Vreelandella piezotolerans: one gene and its partner. The main gene of each other region encodes a partner of the protein of the gene in region 2 in a complex. Links are inferred from orthologs where the notes say so. Each region holds a gene or a part of one and is shown on either strand. Other genes may lie near its edges.

Region 1 (6,213 bases), 1.9 Mb from region 2 along the record:
GGCACTAAACTGCGTGCGATAAAGACGCACGAGGTAATAAAGGTCGTCGCACAGCAAGTTCATGAGCATTTTGTTGTGACTGCCCTGAACGATGCGATAGTGGAAATCCAGGTCGCCTTCACGCTGGTAGTAAGCTTCACCACGCTTCAGGTCACCCTGCCTTTCATGGAGCGCCAACACGTCGCGCAGTCCTTGAATCTCCTCGGCCGACATGTGCTCCGCCGCCAACCGAGCCGCCATGCTCTCCAGAGCTTCACGCACGTCGAAAAGCTCCAGCAGCTCTTTCATGGAGAGTTTGACCACCCGTGCGCCCACATGGGGCACTCGCTCGATCAAGCGGTGCGCCTCCAAACGACGCATGGCTTCTCGCAGCGGCCCACGTGAGATACCGTAAGTTTTAGAGAGCCCAGGCTCGGTAATTTTGCTGCCCGGTGCCAATTCGCCACGTACGATATCGCTCTGTAACTGATGAAACACGCGCTCCGCGAGCGTACGCACCTCTGGCGACACCGGTTCAGCAGAGCCGTCATGGGAGGTCGAGGAAGTAGTTGCAAGTAACGTCATGGGGAATTGTCGACAATTAGGGAATAAAAGAACTTTAGCCCGCCGCATTTCCCTCGTCAACCATGCAAAAAGGCCGTTTTTGTTCACCTTTCGTTGCAAGTCCTTTCTTCACCGCCCAACCAATGTCAACAATCAGCGATGCCATATCCTGAATGGAGTTTGCTGCGTGAGAAAGGCGTCGACGGCCATACTGGTGTCATGAGGTTACGGCCTCTAAAATACGTCGCCCCCCACTGGCTTGGCGTTTGCTTCATGACAACGGCGTTGACGATTTCAGCCCTGCCCTACTCTACTGACCCTTTGGCGCTCTTCGCCAAATTGCGGCACCGCCCCGGCGCAGTGCTGCTTGATAGCGGCCGCCCAAAAGCGACGACCGGCCGTTTCGACATCGTCAGCAGCGATCCGCTGGCAACGCTGACAATGACCCCAGAGGGCGACACTCGACTGTCGTCTGACATGCTCACTCTTCCCGCCTCACTTGCCGAGGACGTAACCGCGCAACAGCAGTGGTTGATCGAACAGCTACCCGCGGTCAACGTAAAGAGCGAATTGCCTTTTCTGGGCGGGCTGATGGGCTACTGGAGCTATGACCTGGGCCGCAATCGCGCCGATATCGCCAGTCAACACCCTGCTGCCACTCGTCTCCCGTTATTACGTGTGGGGCTATTTGATTGGTGCATCACACTAGATCATGTCAAAGAGCAAGCGTGGTTCGTTGGCAGCCCGGCGCGACGTGAACAAGTAGCGGCATGGCTGGCGGCGCCCGACACGCCAACAACGCCTTTCAAGCTCACTCAGCGATTTTCCCCGGAGTTGACTCAGGCGGCCTACACCGAGCGTTTCGATGCCGTTCAGCGCTACATTCGTGCTGGGGACTGTTATCAAATTAACCTCGCCCAACGTTTTACAGCGCATTACGAAGGCGATGAGTGGCAAGCGTATCTTCAGTTGCGTAAAGCAACCCCCACGCCATTTTCTGGTTTTATGGCCTGGGGTCATCAGGCTGTGCTATCGCTCTCTCCCGAGCGCTTCATTCAAAGCCGTGACGGCTTAGTGGAAACACGCCCCATCAAAGGCACACGGCCACGAGGCAAAACGCCCGACCAGGACCGTGCCCTGGCGAATGATTTGCTCAGCAGCACCAAAGACCGTGCAGAGAACGTGATGATCGTGGATTTGCTGCGCAATGATTTGGGTCGCGTTTGTGTCCCCGGCTCCATTCGCGTGCCGCAGCTATGCCAGTTAGAGAGCTATCCCAACGTCCATCACTTAGTCAGCGTGGTGCAAGGCCAACTGGCGTCCCAACACTCACCGCTTTCATTGCTCACGGCAGCGTTTCCCGGCGGCTCGATTACCGGCGCACCCAAAATACGGGCAATGCAAATAATCGATGAACTGGAGCCCTGCCAGCGCAGCGTCTATTGCGGCAGCTTGGGCTATATCGACGTGCGCGGCAGCATGGATACGTCGATTGCCATACGCACAATGGTGGCTGACGATGGCGCTCTCCACGTGTGGGGCGGCGGCGGGTTGGTGGCAGATTCACAAGCCGAGGAAGAGTACACCGAGACATTGGACAAGATTCGTCATTTGATTGGCGCCTTGGAATAAACAAACTACTTTTTTAAATCCAAAAGAAATATAAAAGCCTAACCAAACGGTATTGGGGAGAAGTCCTTCGCTTTTGGTAGCCTAGAGACATTGCACGCTTTTTCACATAGGAGGCCGCATGTCCTCAACGCTCGAACAGATCAATCGCGATTTCGCCAACGACCCGCAAGGGCTTATCGAGTGGGCGTTCAGCCAGGGTGAGCGCCCTATTTGCACTACCAATTTTCGCCCCTTCGAAGCCGTCATTTTGCACATGGTGACGCAGGTGCGTCCGGATATTCCCATCGTATGGATGGATAGCGGCTATAACACCGAGGCGACCTATCAGTTCGCAGACGCACTCATTCAGCGTTTGAATTTGAACATCGTCAGCTTCCTACCCCAACGCACCCGCGCCCATCGTGAAGCCTTGGATGGGCCAATGCCTGGCATCGATGACCCGCGGCACAACGCCTTTACGCAAGAAGTGAAGCTAGAGCCTTTCGAACGGGCGCTTCGCGAGATGAAGCCTGACGTATGGTTCACAGCCCTGCGCGCCGAAGACACGCCAGAGCGAGCGAAAATGCAGGTCGTCAGCCGTAATAGCGACGGCTTACTGAAAGTGGCGCCGCTGCTTCAGTGGACGGCCAAAGATATGTACTACTACCTGGAAGCACATGATCTACCCAACAACTTCGACTACTTCGACCCCACCAAGGTGGAAGAGAAGCGCGAGTGCGGCCTACATCTTCAGCACTAAGATCAGCACGGATCAAAGCGCCACGTAACATAAAGTTCGTCATGCCTCCCTTCACCTGCTTCGGCCTAACTTCCGAAGCAGGTTTTTTTGGGATCAATACTCTGGCAGCTCGACGCCTTCGAACAGCGTCTGTTCGAAGCGCGGCCCGGCCATTAGCGCCTCATCCACTCGGTCACGGGTCAAATGCGGTGCAAAACGCGCTAGAAAATCGTACATGTAGCCACGCATGAAGGTCCCGCGCCGAATACCGATTTTCGTCGTCGAACTGGCAAACAGATGGCGGGCATCCAGGGCGACCAAATCACTATCCAGTGCCGGGTCGACCGCCATGTGCGCGACGATACCCACGCCCATTCCCAAGCGCACGTAGGTTTTGATCACGTCCGCGTCGGCCGCCGTTAGGACGACATTGGGCGTCAAGCCCTTGGCTTTGAACGCATCGTCGAGCTGAGAGCGTCCGGTAAAACCAAACACGTACGTCACTAGCGGGTGTTCGGCCAATGCGTCCAGGGTCAAGGGTCCGTCGAGGGTGGCCAGCGGGTGCTCCTTAGGCACCAGCACACAGCGATTCCAACGATAGCAGGGCAGCAACACTAGGTCGGTGAATAACTCCAATGACTCCGTGGCAATGGCAAAGTCCGCCTGCCCTTCGCTGACCATTTGAGCAATTTGTTTGGGCGTGCCCTGCTGCATGTGCAGCGCCACTTCAGGATACTTCAGCGTGAATTCGCTGATGATCGGTGGCAGCGCATAGCGCGCTTGTGTATGTGTGGTGGCAATCGCAAGGCTACCGCGACGCTCATCGCTGTGCTCTTGCGCTACTTGCTTGATGTTTTCGGTGAGTTTGAGTACCTGCCCCGCCAATTCGATGATCGACTGTCCGGCAGGCGTGACACGGGTGAGGTGTTTTCCGCTCCGAGCAAAAATCTCGACACCGAGCTCATCTTCCAGCAGGCGAATCTGTTTGGAAATGCCCGGCTGGGAAGTAAATAAACTTTGAGCTGTCGCCGAGACATTGAGGTTGTGTCGATTGACTTCCCAAATATAGCGAAGTTGCTGTAGCTTCATATCCTCACCTTATTGTCTATGCCGTAAGCACGTCATAGCGCATCCTCGTGCTGCGACTCCGTGCTTGGCCAAGCACCCGATAACCGTGCTTCAATGAGCACATTTTTGAATAAAAAAACGCCTCATAATTCCCTTATAGTATAAAAAATAGCGCCTATGAACATCTATTAATTTTTTCTATTTAAGGCTGAATCGTATCAGGAATTTGCCAGCACCCTTCTCGCCCGCTAACATCTGGCAACTTGGCGCGGTGAAAGTGCGCTAATATATCGCGTAATGACCGTTGCTCCATTTGAGGCAACGAAACAGCAAGAGCAACGCAAACGGGAGAAGCAAATGGCTAATAATGTTGATGTCACCAACGCCAATTTCGAGCAAGAAGTCCTCAACGCCGAACAGCCTGTCCTGCTGAAATTCTGGGCCCCCTGGTGCGGCCCATGTAAAGTCATGGCGCCTGTTGTCGATGAAGTGGCCGCCGAGCGTGGCGACAACTTGAAAGTCGTCAGCGTGAACGTTGACGATGCCCCGGAAATCGCTGCCGAGCAAGGTGTTCGCGGCGTCCCCACCGTCATGTTGTTCAAGTCGGGCACCAAGGTCGCTTCTCTAGTAGGTGCGCAGTCCAAGTCTCAGTTGACGCAGTTCATCGACCAGAACGCTTAAGCCGTTCACGTTACCGCTGGCATGGCCAGCGGTAACGACGCTTCCTCTTCTCCTTCTCCGCCTTATTCACGCTTCGACCATACACCTCGTCGCCAGGGTGGACGACGCGCATCGCCAGGTCGCCTTACCTGCACGTTCCGTTGCCTGCCAGGTCCTAACAAGTGAGCGATCCAGCGCGTTTGTGGATGGCTATCCAACGCGATTTTCAGCGTCATAGTGAGCACCACCGACAGCAACATACCCGCCGCACCAAAGATCCAACCCCACACCACTAGCGAGAGAAACGCCACGAACGTGGATAATCCCAGCGCTTGGCCCATCACTCGTGGCTCGATCAAGTTTCCCAAAATGAAGTTGATGACAAGATACGCTGAAGCCAATAAGAATGCCTGAAGTAAACCGCCATCCTGAGAGACCAAGAGCAACAGCACCGGCGGAATGGCCGCGAGCGCGGAACCGATATTGGGAATGAAGTTGAGCGCAAAGGCCAGCACTCCCCAGAGCAGCGGAAATTCCACGCCCACCATGAGGCATGAGAGCCACACCAGCACGCCGGTCGCCAAACTAATCACGGTCTTCACCGCCAAATAGCGCTTTAACGTCACACTGAACTCGCTGAACCGTTTGAGGCTCGGCGCCGGATTCTCTAGCGCGCGCGACACTTTATCGCGGAAGTGCAGTGTTTCGAACAGCATGAAGATCACCAGCAGTGCAACGATACTGCCCTGCATGAACAGCGAACCCAGCTCGCCCAGAAGCGTAGCGACCCAAGAACCGTCATCTTCCATGGCGAACATCGAACTGAGCTGATCAGGATCGATGGCCAGCCCGTGGGAGGCCAGCGTATTGAGAAGATCCCAATAGTGCTCGTAAAGCCTTGACTCGATATCCGGCAGCGCCTCGATGAACGTACTGAAACTGTTCACGACCAGTAAACCGATCAGGGAAAGAAAGCCCATCAACACCAGTAGCGTAATCAGCGCCGACATTCGTCGACTCAGGCCGCAGTGATGCAGCCACTGAACGGGAGAGGTACACACCACGGCGATGAATACCGCCAGCAGCAGCGGCACCAATAAATCGGCACCTATTTTCATACCCGCGATGATCACGACTAGCGCAGCAATCGCCAGGGTGGCGTTGAGGGGAATACTTCGATAATCCTCATCCGACAACTTCGACATAGCCCTTTCCTTAGCATGTTATCCATACATGATGGTCGTTTAGATGACGTTGCACAAACCATGCAAACATTCAGCAACCGCTTTTCGTTTTCGCTTAGCCTGTGAACTTTATGTCCACGCCCCCTTCAAAGCAGCGACATCTCACGCTATTTAGCGCACACAACGTATTGGCTCTCTCAGCAAGGAAGTGACCGATGAAAACAGCAACACACTCGTTGAAACGGCTTCGTCATGGCGTGCTGGCCGGCGCGTTACTAGCCCTTTTGGCAGCCCCTAGTGCACAAGCGGCACCACCCGCGCCCCCCAGCCTCAGCGTCCAGGCACAGTCGTGGGTAGAGGTCGAACCCGACAAGGCCACGCTCTCTGCTCGCCTTTGGGAAAACACGC
Region 2 (7,998 bases):
ACCGCCGGGGCTCAAATCGCTCAACCCCGCAATCGAGATCTCTTCATCCCCCGTTAATCCCAGGCTCTCACGACTTTCGCCTTCCGGGAATTGCAGCGGTACCACGCCCATGCCGATCAGGTTAGAGCGGTGGATGCGTTCGAAGGACTCGGCGATCACAGCACGCACGCCCAGCAGTCGGGTGCCTTTGGCTGCCCAGTCACGCGAGGAGCCGGTGCCATACTCTTTACCGGCAATGACCACTAACGGCGTGCCTTCCTCTTTGTATTTCATGGCGGCATCGTAGATGGCCATCTGTTCACCACTCGGCACATGGCGCGTTTCGCCGCCTACCACGCCGTCGAGCATTTCGTTTTTGATCCGCACGTTGGCGAAGGTGCCGCGCATCATGACTTCATGGTTGCCCCGGCGCGAGCCGTAGGAGTTGAAGTCAACCGGCTTCACGCCGTGCTCTTGTAGGTAGCGGCCGGCGGGGCTGTCGGGCTTGATGGAGCCCGCTGGAGAGATGTGGTCGGTAGTGACGGAGTCGCCAAGCATCGCCAGGACACGCGCATTTTTCACGTCCTCGATGGTGTCTGGCTCCCGCTGCATGCCTTCAAAGAAGGGCGGGTGCTGAATATAGGTCGATTCCGGCCACTCGTAGACCTTACCCTCCGGCACTTTGATGGCTTTCCACGTCTCATCGCCTTCGAAGACGGCACCGTACTCCTTGCGGAACATCTCGGTGTTCACCTTCTCGACGGCGCTGGCGATATCGGCCTGCGAAGGCCAGATGTCTTTCAGATACACCGGGTTGCCGTCGCTGTCCTGGCCGAGCGGGTCGGTGGTCAAGTTGCACTGCACGTTGCCCGCTAGTGCATAGGCAACGACCAGGGGCGGCGATGCCAGCCAGTTGGTTTTGACCAGGGGATGAACGCGGCCTTCGAAGTTGCGGTTGCCCGACAGCACCGATGCCACGGTGAGGTCGCCATTGTTGATGGCTTTTTCGATCTCTTCTGGCAGGGGGCCTGAGTTGCCGATACAGGTGGTACAGCCGTAGCCCACGAGGTTGAAGCCCAGCGCATCCAGGTCATCGTCGAGGCTGGCCGCGGCGAGATAGTCGGTGACGACTTTGGAGCCGGGCGCGAGCGATGTTTTCACCCAAGGTTTGGTGGTCAAGCCCTTCTCACGGGCGTTACGCGCCAACAAGCCTGCTGCCATCATCACGCTGGGGTTCGAGGTGTTCGTGCACGACGTAATCGCCGCAATGACCACGGCACCGGGGTCCAGGCTGAAGTCCTGCTCGCCCATCGTGACGGTCTGGCTATCACTGTGTTTGAAGTCGTGTTCGTAGCTGCGGTCGATGCCCACGGCGGTCTGGCCGCCTTCAGAGGCTAGCTTGCCCTTTTCGGTGCTGGGCAGCGCCTTGCCGTCTTCTTCCATGACCTTGCCAAACGCACTGACCATATCTTTGAGTGCAACACGGTCCTGCGGGCGTTTGGGGCCCGCTAGGCTGGCCTCTACCTCGTTCATGTCCAGGCTGAGCGTGTCCGTGAAAATCGGCTCATCGCCCGGCTCACGCCACAGGCCCTGGGCCTTGCTGTAAGCCTCGACCAGGGCAATCTGGCTATCTTCACGGCCGGTTAGGCGTAGGTAGTTGAGCGTTTCGTCATCCACCGGGAAGAAGCCACAGGTGGCGCCATACTCAGGGGCCATATTGGCAATGGTGGCGCGGTCCGCTAGCGGCAGGTCTTTTAAGCCGTCGCCATAAAATTCGACGAACTTACCGACCACGCCTTTTTTGCGCAGCATTTCAGTCACGGTGAGAACGAGGTCCGTGGCAGTAATACCTTCCCGCAGTTTGCCGGTCAGTTTGAAGCCAATCACTTCCGGAATGAGCATGGAGACCGGTTGGCCCAGCATGGCGGCCTCCGCTTCGATGCCGCCCACCCCCCAGCCCAGCACACCCAGGCCGTTGATCATGGTGGTGTGAGAGTCGGTTCCTACGAGCGTGTCGGGGTAGGCAACGGTCTTGCCATCTTCCTCTTTGGTCCACACCGTGCGGCCTAGGTACTCCAGGTTCACTTGGTGGCAAATCCCGGTGCCGGGTGGCACGACGCTGAAGTTGTCGAAGGCTTTCTGGCCCCAACGTAGGAATTCGTAGCGCTCGCCGTTTCGCTGCATCTCGATATCGACGTTTTCTTGAAACGCCGTCGGATGACCGAACTTATCGACCATCACCGAGTGGTCGATCACCAAGTCCACTGGAGAGAGTGGGTTGATGCGGGCAGGGTCTTCGCCCAGCTTTTCCACCGCCGCGCGCATGGAGGCGAGGTCGACCACGCCAGGCACACCGGTAAAGTCTTGCATCAATACCCGCGCCGGCCGGTAGCCAATTTCACGGCTGGATTTGCCCTCTTTTTGCCAGTCCACCAGCGCCTGCATATCGTCCCGCTCGACGCTCTCATCGTCTGCAAAACGCAGCTGATTTTCGAGCAGGATTTTGAGCGTCTTGGGCAGTCGGTCGATATTGCCTAGCGTCTCAGCCGCCGTGGGCAGGCTGTAGTAGTGATACTCTTGGCTTCCTGCCGTCAAGGTATGAAGCGTGTTGGGTATCTTGCTCATTCCATTCTCCTCTGATTGCTTGGCGTTGCGCGACGGTCACTGTTTATCTGGGTATGGCGATGTTGGCTATGGCGGTCTCATCGTGGGGTTTAACGACGACTGACGTAATATCAGTATGGCTGATTAATCAGACATGGGTGTTTCACGGTGCGCTTTCAAGCCGTCTTCGCCTAATAGCTTAGGCGAGCCCTTGTAATCGCTTGTACTTGACGCCATTTCAGGCAGACTCTCTTGCAACGTTATCTGCTCAATTGTGACAAAGGTGGTGTCATGGAAACACGTCATGAACGTTTGATTATTCTTGGGTCTGGCCCAGCAGGCTACACTGCGGCGGTGTATGCCGCGCGTGCCAACCTCAAGCCCCTGCTCATTACCGGGATGCAGGCAGGTGGCCAATTGACCACCACGACCGACGTGGATAACTGGCCTGGTGATGCCGACGGTGTCCAGGGGCCGGCGTTGATGGAGCGCATGAAGCAGCATGCCGAGCGTTTCAACACCGAGGTGCTGTTCGATCATATCAATGAAGTCAGCTTAGCTGAAAAACCCTATACCCTAAAAGGCGATAGTGGCACCTATACCTGTGATGCGCTGATCATCGCCACCGGTGCCAGTGCACGCTATCTGGGCTTACCCACCGAGCAACAGTTCATGGGGCAGGGCGTGTCGGCCTGTGCGACGTGCGATGGTTTTTTCTACCGCAATCAAGAGGTCGTCGTCGTTGGGGGGGGCAATACGGCGGTCGAAGAAGCACTCTACTTGTCTAACATCGCTTCCAAGGTCACGCTGGTGCATCGCCGCGATACCCTGCGCGCGGAAAAAATCCTGCAAGACAAGCTCTTTGAGAAAGCCGAGGCGGGTAAAATTGCCCTGGAGTGGTTCTACGAAGTCGAGGAGGTGTTAGGGGATAACACCGGCGTGACCGGCGTAAGAGTCAAGTCCACCAAGGATGGCAGCACGAAAGAGATTCACGCGCCGGGGCTATTCATTGCCATCGGCCATAGTCCCAATACGGGCATCTTCGAAGGGCAGTTGGAGATGAACGGTGGCTATATCAAAGTGACATCGGGCAGTGAAGGCAATGCAACGGCTACGAGCGTGCCGGGCGTATTTGCCTGTGGCGACGTGATGGACCATATCTATCGCCAGGCGATCACCTCGGCAGGCAGCGGCTGTATGGCAGCCCTGGATGCCGAACGCTATCTGGATGGCATTGCTTAATGTAGCTGCATTCTGGAGGAGAGCACCTGTTGGCGATCTTAGCAGTCGATAGGTGCCTCATCCACGCGTAACCTGCCTAACTGGCTGAGTACCAACCGTTTTCCTTCTGCTTGTGTGGCGCATATCGCGAAGCTGCCGTTGTAGCCACTGGTATGGCCCAGCACGTTATATCGAACGTGTCGCCAGCCGCGGCTATAGGTGGTGTAAGACGCCGCCTGCCCGGGAAAGACGCGCAGGATATCGTCCGGTTGAAAGCCGTCCTCGACGTCTCCCTTTATGACGACCAGTGCGTCGCCCCACGTCGACGCACAGGTGGTGAGGTTTGCGCTTGCCGGACACACGGTCACCTTCGTACGTTGTGAAATGGCCGTATGTCTGGCCAGGGCAAACGCAGAGCGCAGGCGGCTTACTTCGCTATTGAGAAGGCTGTGGTGACTCAGTGCCTGAACGCTTGGTGTCAGCCACGCTATCATGGCGGTCATCAACAGCATCGCCACCAACATCTCGATGAGTGTAAACCCCCGCTGATAGGACGAGTGCTGCCCGTGCGTGCCACCGCATTTCATCGCTTGACCTCCTGTCGACGAGCGCGATGCTCGTTGCGCTGGTTAACGTTGCGTGATCTTGTTGATCCTAGGGGGCACCGCGCACTTTTTATGTAAGCCAAAACGGACAAACGTTGTGAGCAATCTCTTAATTTTAGGAGGTGGCGTGATCGGAATGATGACGGCACTTCAGCTAGCGGACGCTGGTCAGCGGGTCACGCTCATCGAGCGCGGAACTTGCGGAAAAGAGGCATCCTGGGCAGGCGGCGGGATCGTTTCGCCGCTCTATCCCTGGCGTTATGGTGAGCCGGTGTCTCAGCTGTCGCGCTGGTCAGAGGGCGCCTATCCCACGCTAGCCCTGCGCTTGTTGGAAGAGACCGGTATCGACCCGGAGTATCGGCAAAAGGGCTTGCTCTACTTGAATGTGGACGATGACGAGGCGGCCTTGCACTGGGCGCGACAACTCGGCAAGCCGCTAGAGCGAGTCACCGCCGCTTTCGTTCATCATAAAGAGCCTGAAGCTGCTACTCCCGAAGGCAGTGCGCTCTGGATGCCCACACTAGGCAGCGTGCGCAACCCGCGCTTGGGCCAGGCGCTGCGCGCTCGTTTGGCTGCCCTGTCTCACGTGACGCTGATCGAGGCGTGTCGTGTCGAAGGTTTTCTGCAGCGTCAAGGCCGCGTAGTGGGGGTTGCGACGAGCCGAGGTGACCAGCTAGCAGAGCAGTTCATCGTATGTGGCGGGGCCTGGAGCGCAAGCGTGCTTGACGGGCTGAACGTGCGATTGCCGGTTCGGCCCGTCAAAGGACAAATGATCGCTTATCAAGCGCCGCCAGGTTTAGTCCAGCGCGTAGTGCTCAAGGATGGTCGCTACGTGATTCCACGTAGCGATGGTTTGCTGCTCGTGGGGTCTACCTTGGAAGAGGCGGGCTTCGATAAAACCACCGATGAAGAGGCGTTGGCATCGCTCAAGCGGAGTGCGGAAAACATTATCCCTGCGTTAGCCGATTGCCCTGTTGCGTACCATTGGGCGGGGCTGCGCCCCGGCTCGCCGGAAGGTATACCGTTCATTGGCGCGCTGCCCGAGTTTCCCAATGTGTTTGTCAATGCCGGGCATTATCGGAATGGCTTGGTGCTGGCGCCTGCTTCGACGCATCTACTGGTCGATCAAGTGCTGGGGCGCAAACCCTTGCTGGACCCAACACCTTACCAGCCAACGGCCGAGCGCTTGGCGTGGCCATGATCGCTAGCGACGATTGTCTTCCTGCTCTTGTAGGAAGCGGTCACGGTGAGCGCTACAGCAGAACCACTGCTCGACGTCACGTAGCGCCTCGTTCTCTGGCACGTGAACGTCGCACCAGCGGCAGCGCACCATGTTGCCGCCTTCGTGGCGCGACGGTGCCTGCTGCTGATGGGCCAGCTTGCGTTGGCGATAGAGTCCGTAAAGCTTCAGGCCTACATAAAACAGCGCGGCAAAGATAATTAGCCGAATGATCAATAGGTTCATCCTCAATGGCTCCCCTGGTGGGAAAAGGCGACGACATGGCATTCGTAACAATGACCTTTGCCACTGAGCACGCCTTGCGGGACAATGCAGCGACTAGGTAGATGCCACCGTATTCTGAAGATTCTCAAGAGATTTTGACGCCCATGCAAGACTTAACGCTGGTAATGGCCCAACTCGACCCGCTGGTCGGCGATATTCCCGGCAACGCCGCGCGTGCCATCGAAGCGGTGCGTGAAGCGAGGATCGAGCATGGGGCGGATATCGTCGTCTTTCCTGAACTGTTTTTATCCGGCTACCCGCCGGAAGATTTACTGTTGCGTCCCTCCATGGAAACCCGCTTGCGTGAGGCGCGCGCCACGATGGCGGAAAAAATCTCCCGCGACGTGCTGGTCATCATTGGTTACCCCGGCGTGCGTGAAGGCAAGTGTTACAACTTGGCGGGGGTGCTCTACAACGGCCAATGGGAGGCGGAGTACGCCAAACAAGCGCTGCCCAATTACCAAGTGTTCGATGAACAGCGCTACTTCACGCCGGGCACCGAGCCGCTGGTGTACGAGCATAAAGGGGCCAAGTTAGGTCTACTGATTTGCGAAGACTTGTGGGAAGGTGTGCCCGTGAAGGCCGCGCGCGAGGCGGGGGCTGAAGTATTGATCAGTTTGAACGCCTCGCCCTATCATCAAGACAAGCCCGCCGAACGGCTGCGCTTGCTAGAACAGCGCGCCCAAGACGTGCAATTGCCCGTCGTGTACGTCAATACCATCGGTGGCCAGGACGAGTTGGTGTTCGACGGTGGCTCTAGCTGTGTCGATGCCAACGGTCAACTCAAGGTACTGGCGCCCTACTGGCAGGCGGGGCTAATGCCCATTCAGCTCCTGCAAACTAGTGCGAACGTCTGGGAACCCCAGGCTGGCGAAATCGAGCCAGATGTGGAACCCGAGGAAAGCCTTTACTGCGCGCTGGTGACCGGCCTGCGTGACTACGTCAACAAGAGCGGTTTCAAAGGCGTGGTGCTGGGGCTTTCTGGCGGCATCGATTCGGCGCTCTCGCTGGCCATTGCGGTGGATGCGCTGGGACCGCAGCGGGTACAAGCGGTCATGATGCCTTACCATTACACTGCGGATATATCCAAGCAGGATGCGGCCGAACAGGCGACCCTGCTGGGCGTTCATTATGACGTGATGCCCATAGAGCCCATGGTCGAAGCCTTCATGGGGACGCTGGCCGAGAGTTTTGCAGGCACCGAGCGCGATACTACCGAAGAGAACCTTCAGTCGCGTTGCCGTGGCGTGCTGCTCATGGCGATCTCCAACAAGAAAGGCCTGATGGTGCTGACCACGGGCAACAAGAGCGAAATGGCTGTCGGCTATGCCACGCTGTATGGCGATATGGTGGGGGGCTACAACGCCATCAAAGATGTCTATAAAACCTGGGTATACCGCCTGGCGCGCTGGCGCAATACCCAGTCGCCGGCCATTCCCGAGCGCGTGATCGAGCGTCCACCCAGCGCCGAACTTGCGCCCGACCAGCAGGATAGCGATTCGCTCCCAGACTACGATGTGTTGGATGCCATTCTGGTCCGCTACATCGAGGGAGACATGAGTGCCGAGGCGATCATTGCTGCAGGCTTCGAGGAAGAGGATGTCTACAAGGTCGTCAAACTGGTGGATCGCTGTGAGTACAAGCGCCGCCAGGCGCCGGTAGGCGTGCGAGTGACCCCGCGGGGCTTCGGGCGAGATCGCCGCTACCCTATCGTCAATGGCTGGCAGCCGGGCGATTGACGTAAGCCCTCAGATGGGGCATCTGCGGCTTACGTGAGCACCGGGGGCGGGGCTAAGCACTGTTTGGCCATCTCTTCTGGCGTCACCGGCCTGCAGAAGTAATAACCCTGGTAAGCGTGGCACTGGTGTTCGTTCAAATATCGCCAGTGCTCCATGGTCTCTACGCCCTCGGCAATGACGTTAAGGCCCAGCGAGCGCCCCATGGCAATGATCGTCTCGACGATGGCCATGTCATCTGCGTCCTGATGAAGGTCGCGCACGAAGGATTGATCGATTTTGATTTGGTCCAGCGGCAAACGCTTCAAATACTGCAATGAAGAGTAGCCGGTGCCAAAATCGTCCATGG

What was found. The genes of interacting proteins can lie anywhere in the genome.
Region 1: the proteins of trxB (region 2) and trxA are in contact, whole or in part, in a crystal structure (PDB 1F6M), measured with the Escherichia coli proteins. The link is inferred for Vreelandella piezotolerans from one-to-one orthologs.

The regions. Positions count from the first base shown.
Region 1 is NZ_CP048602.1:1,341,320-1,347,532, reverse strand. The notes cover bases 2,981-5,950. They hold trxA (thioredoxin), read left to right. Parts: upstream 2,981-4,258; coding sequence 4,259-4,642; downstream 4,643-5,950. Other genes in these bases: GYM47_RS06180 (AI-2E family transporter), read right to left, coding at 4,705-5,826; cysB (HTH-type transcriptional regulator CysB), read right to left, coding at 3,008-3,982. Outside these bases: GYM47_RS06205 (GntR family transcriptional regulator), read right to left, coding at 1-564; pabB (aminodeoxychorismate synthase component I), read left to right, coding at 817-2,175; GYM47_RS06195 (phosphoadenosine phosphosulfate reductase domain-containing protein), read left to right, coding at 2,294-2,914; GYM47_RS06175 (SIMPL domain-containing protein), read left to right, coding at 6,021-6,213. UniProt on the Escherichia coli protein: Participates in various redox reactions through the reversible oxidation of its active center dithiol to a disulfide and catalyzes dithiol-disulfide exchange reactions.
Region 2 is NZ_CP048602.1:3,242,009-3,250,006, reverse strand. Bases 2,072-4,849 are described here. They hold trxB (thioredoxin-disulfide reductase), read left to right. Parts: upstream 2,072-2,874; coding sequence 2,875-3,825; downstream 3,826-4,849. Other genes in these bases: thiO (glycine oxidase ThiO), read left to right, coding at 4,507-4,849; GYM47_RS14895 (GspH/FimT family pseudopilin), read right to left, coding at 3,864-4,391; acnA (aconitate hydratase AcnA), read right to left, coding at 2,072-2,604. Also shown: more of acnA, read right to left, coding at 1-2,071; more of thiO, read left to right, coding at 4,850-5,610; GYM47_RS14885 (PP0621 family protein), read right to left, coding at 5,614-5,874; GYM47_RS14880 (NAD+ synthase), read left to right, coding at 6,018-7,652; GYM47_RS14875 (putative bifunctional diguanylate cyclase/phosphodiesterase), read right to left, coding at 7,682-7,998.